One region of the Variovorax sp. Soil_C_33 genome, then DNA from elsewhere that is predicted to be linked to it. Evidence: predicted binding sites of a transcription regulator. Region 1 holds the regulator's gene; the other holds the start of a gene.

The links. Region 1 encodes HrcA, which represses chaperone genes, less so after heat shock. Its sites were predicted from a motif close to TTAGCACTCNNNNNNNNNGAGTGCTAA; they were not measured.
Region 2: the regulator HrcA is predicted to act here: its motif matches at 861-887, upstream of AC3A6B_RS23520 (co-chaperone GroES).

Annotation. Positions count from the first base shown of each region.
Region 1 is NZ_JBDGJK010000013.1:58,769-61,158, forward strand. Features, by position in the region: gene AC3A6B_RS20035 (NAD kinase) at 1-382, opposite strand, end outside; gene hrcA (heat-inducible transcriptional repressor HrcA) at 411-1,415, shown strand; tRNA gene AC3A6B_RS20045 (tRNA-Ile) at 1,450-1,526, shown strand; gene AC3A6B_RS20050 (hypothetical protein) at 1,561-1,839, opposite strand; tRNA gene AC3A6B_RS20055 (tRNA-Arg) at 2,092-2,168, shown strand; gene greB (transcription elongation factor GreB) at 2,226-2,390, shown strand, end outside.
Region 2 is NZ_JBDGJK010000017.1:105,529-107,918, forward strand. Features, by position in the region: gene groL (chaperonin GroEL) at 1-465, opposite strand, end outside; gene AC3A6B_RS23520 (co-chaperone GroES) at 491-781, opposite strand; gene AC3A6B_RS23525 (hypothetical protein) at 1,196-1,357, shown strand; gene AC3A6B_RS23530 (autotransporter domain-containing protein) at 1,354-2,390, shown strand, end outside.

The sequences.
Region 1 (2,390 bases):
ACTCGCCGGCCAGCATCGGGATCAGCGTCGCCTGGTAGTTGTCGAGGGAAATGTCGGTGATGAAGCCGAGCCGGCCGCGGTTGATGCCGATCAGTGGAACGCCGTAGCACGCCAGCTGGCGCCCGATGCCGAGCATGGTGCCGTCGCCGCCGACCACCAGGCCCAGATCGCATCGCTGGCCGATCTGTTCGACAGTCAGTGCGGGGTAGCGGGTCTGGCCGCATTCGCCGTCGCGCGGCTGTTCGACAAAGACCTCGCAGCCTTGCGATTCCAGGAAGGCGCCGATGCCCTCCATGACCTCGTCCAACGCGCCGGCCTGCGCCCGCGCGCCCGAAGCCTGGTATTTACCTATCAGGGCCACGTGCCGAAAGCTGGATGTCATGTACAAATTACAACATTAAAATCAGTCGATGCTGGACGATCGCGCCAAGTTGCTTCTCAAGACGCTGGTCGAGCGCTACATCGCCGAGGGCCAGCCGGTAGGCTCGCGCACGCTTTCCCGGGCTTCGGGGCTGGAGCTTTCGCCTGCGACCATCCGCAACGTGATGTCCGACCTCGAAGGGCTCGGGCTCATCGCCAGTCCGCACACCTCTGCAGGCCGCATTCCAACTGCGCGCGGCTATCGGCTTTTCGTCGACACCATGCTGACTGCGCAGCGCGAGCAGTTCACGCCGCCGAGCCTCGCTCCCGACCAGCCGCAGAAGGTGATCGCGAACGCGGCGAACCTGCTGTCGAACCTGTCGCAGTTCGTCGGCGTCGTGATGGCGCCGCGCCGCGCATCCGTTTTTCGTCAGATCGAGTTTCTTCGCCTTTCCGACCGCCGCCTGCTCGTGATCATCGTGTCGCCCGACGGCGATGTGCAGAACCGGGTGATCTTCCCCGAGGTCGACTATTCGCAGTCGCAACTGGTCGAGGCATCGAACTACATCAACACGCACTTTGCGGGCTTGTCGATCGAGCAGGTGCGCGACCGGCTTCAGTCCGAGATGGAGCAATTGCGCGGCGAGATCGCTGCGCTGATGCAGGCCGCAGTCCAGGTGAGTTCCGAGGTGCTGACGGAAGCCCAGGACGAAGTGGTGATCGCGGGCGAGCGGAATCTGCTGGCCGTCACCGATTTCTCCAGCGACATGAGCCACCTGCGCCGTGCGTTCGAGCTGTTCGAGCAGAAGGCGCAACTGATGCGCCTGCTCGACGTGTCGAGCAAGGCAGACGGTGTGCGCATCTTCATCGGTGGAGAAAGCCAGGTGGTGCCCTTCGACGACCTGTCGATCGTGAGCGCGAACTACGAGGTCGACGGCGAGGTGGTGGGCACGCTTGGCGTCATCGGTCCGACGCGCATGCCCTACGAGCGCATGATCCAGATCGTCGACATCACGTCGCGGCTGGTCACCAATGCGCTGAGCCACCGCAAATAGCGGCGCCCTGCGCCCACTAGAATCCTTGATGTGCGGGCCGTTAGCTCAGCTGGTTAGAGCAGCGGACTCATAATCCGTTGGTCGATGGTTCAAGCCCATCACGGCCTACCACCACGCCTTGGCGCCCGCAGTCGCGGGCCAATCCTCAAGCCTTTGCTTGTGTCTCGATCCGGCGACTTGGATCCAAGGCATAGAGGACCGCTTTCTCGTCCTGGCCTTTGGCGGATGTGTCCCCGAGCGGTATCTGTGCCGAGCCGTAGAGCTCGCGCTCCAGTCTCTTGGCGCGCTCGGAGTACATCCGGGCCAGGGCACCATGATGTTCGGCGGCAGCCTGATGCTCGATACGTGCGAGGTGGGCTTCTTCGAGAAGCGCCATGACTCGCCTGAGGTGGCCGTTTCGACTGGGCTGGAAAAAGCTGAACATCGGGACCTCCATCCAATAAACCAATGAGAACCGTTTTTAGCGCCAGTCGACCAAGCGGCGCTGTAGGTGCAGTGCCCATGTAAGCTGGGTGTCATGATTTAGTTCACATTTTCACCAAAACTTTGATGCAGACTTGGCTCGACGTAGACTCGCAGGCAGTTGATCGATGGCTCGAGCCCATCGCGTCGACTGCTCTCTTTCTTTCGCCGCCGAGCCACCGGGTGTTGCGAAGATGCTATAATCGCAAGCTGTGCGGCTGTAGCTCAGTTGGATAGAGTACTTGGCTACGAACCAAGGGGTCGTGGGTTCAATTCCTGCCAGCCGCACCATCATCAGGAAAGCCCGCAACGAAAGTTGCGGGCTTTTTTCATTTGGAGCTTTCTGCGATGAGCAAGGCATTCACCAAAGAAAACGATGCAGGCGATGATGACGACGGTACGGCCGGCGTCGCGCCGCCGCTACCCGCAGGGAGCAAGAACTACATCACCCCGCAGGGCTTCGCGCGCCTGCGTGCCGAATTGCTCGAATTGATGGACGTCGAGCGGCCCAAG
Region 2 (2,390 bases), on a different contig from region 1:
GTCGCTGTTGGCCGAGATCGAGCCGACTTGCGCGATTTCCTTCGAGGTGGTGGTGGCCTTGGAAGCCTTCTTCAGCTCTTCGACCAGGGCGGTGACCGCCTTGTCGATGCCGCGCTTGAGGTCCATCGGGTTGATGCCGGCGGCCACGTACTTGAAGCCTTCACGAACGATGGCCTGGGCCAGCACGGTCGCGGTGGTGGTGCCGTCGCCGGCGTTGTCCGAAGTCTTGGAAGCCACTTCCTTCACGAGCTGGGCGCCCATGTTCTGGAGCTTGTCCTTGAGTTCGATTTCCTTGGCCACGGACACGCCGTCCTTGGTCACGGTCGGGGCGCCGAAGGAGCGCTCGAGCACCACGTTGCGGCCCTTGGGGCCCAGGGTTACTTTGACGGCGTTGGCCAGGATGTTGACACCCTCGACCATGCGTGCGCGGGCTTCACCGCCGAAGACTACGTCTTTTGCTGCCATTTTGATTACTCCAGATTCGGTTGAATTACTTCTCGACGACCGCGAACAGGTCGTCTTCCTTCATGACCAGCAGTTCGTCGCCATCGACCTTGACGGTCTGGCCGCTGTACTTGCCGAACAGGACGCGGTCGCCGATCTTGACGCTCATCGCGCCGAGTTCGCCCTTGTCGTTCTTCTTGCCAGGGCCGACGGCCAGCACTTCGCCCTGATCGGGCTTCTCGGCGGCGTTATCGGGGATCACGATGCCCGAGGCGGTCTTGGTTTCGCTTTCAATGCGCTTGACGATCACGCGATCGTGCAAAGGACGAAGTTTCATTGCATCTCCTGGATAGAAACGGGGTTTGGTTCGGGCGCTTGCATGATGCCGGCAGCCCAGCCACTGGAAGCGGGTGTTGTTAGCACTCCTCTTCAGCGAGTGCTAATCATAAGGGCATTTGGCGGGGTTTCAAGGGCCTCGCTACGCCCGGGGCGGCCAGACCGCTCGGCTGGCTGCCTGCTGTCAAGAGAGATGAGTGGGCGCAATGTTCGCGCCATCAGCGCCGCAGAACGTCACAGTCCTGAGACTCGACCGGTCGCCCTACTGCCGAGGCTCTATTCCGTGTTGGTGCTGCTCAACGTAGATTTATTGGTCAGGACAGGTGGGCGCTCAAGGGGTATGGAAGGAAGATCCTCTTCCAGCTGCGCCAGCGTCTGGCGAACGCAATGCCGCGAGGTCCCCTACGAGGTCCTGGTGCGGCAAACCTTCCGCGAACGCGGCGATCCGGTCTACGCCGCCGTCGCGAATCCGGTGCACAAGGAGGCCGTCGGCCGCTGGCGGCGCTATGCGGCGCTGATCGAGCCGTTGGAAATGCAGTTGGCCGAGGTTGTCCGGAAAGTTGGGGTGAATTTGTGAGCGTCACGAAGAGCCTGCCTTTGCTTTTGAGAGAGAGGGGCTATGAATCGCGTTTCAGCATCATCTGGTCCCAGGCGCGGCGTGCCTGGGTGGTAGCCTCCGAGCTGACGAACCACTGCGGCAAGGGTGGTGGTGGCGCCGTTGACAAGCGGAAAGCCCTTGGCGAGCTCATGCTCCACTCTGTCGCGGCCGAGGGCTTGCCGCCGGCCTGGCCGCTGCGGCTGGGCATCCTGCTGACGCTGCTTGCGCTGAACCCGCCGGCCCGGGCAGTCGACTACCACTGGGACATTGACGGCGCTACGGCAGGTGCCGGCGGTGCGACGCCGGGCGGGACCTGGAGCGCCGGCGGCACGACGCTGTCCACGGACGCCAACGGCGCCGCGGCTGCGGCAGCGGTCACGACGACCACGGCGGACCGGCTGTTCTTCTCGGCGGGAACCAACGCCACCGGCGCCTACACGGTCACGGTGAGCGGTACGCAGAACATCGGCCGGCTGACCTTCCAGGAAGGCACGGCGAATCTGACCGGCGGCACGATCAATTTCGGGAGTGCGTCCGGCCTGATCGAGGGCGATGCCACGCCCGACACCGTTTCGTCCGTCATCACCGGAACCAATGGTGTGCGGTTCAGTGGCGGCACGGTCACGCTGACCGGCACCAACACATTCACCGGCTTGGCGGTTTTGGGTGGAGCACTGACTCAGGGGGCGGTCATTCTTGCGGCACCGGGGGGAAATGCCATCAGCGGGAGTTCTCTGCAAATGGGCTCCGGCAACCAGAGCACCCGAGGGGGCACCGTGACTCTCGGCGCCGCCGAGCAGATCAATGACACGGCCACCCTCACCATCGCTTCCGGACACTTTTCCGGCAGTTCGGTTTTCTCACTGAACGGGTTCAACGAGACTCTCGGCGGCATCAATCTCACTCATTTCGGAGAGGCGTCGGGGGTGACTGTCCGCAATGGCGCGGCGACGGATGCCACCCTGACCCTGACCGGATCAGGTACCTATACCACCGCCAGCGGCGACCGCAC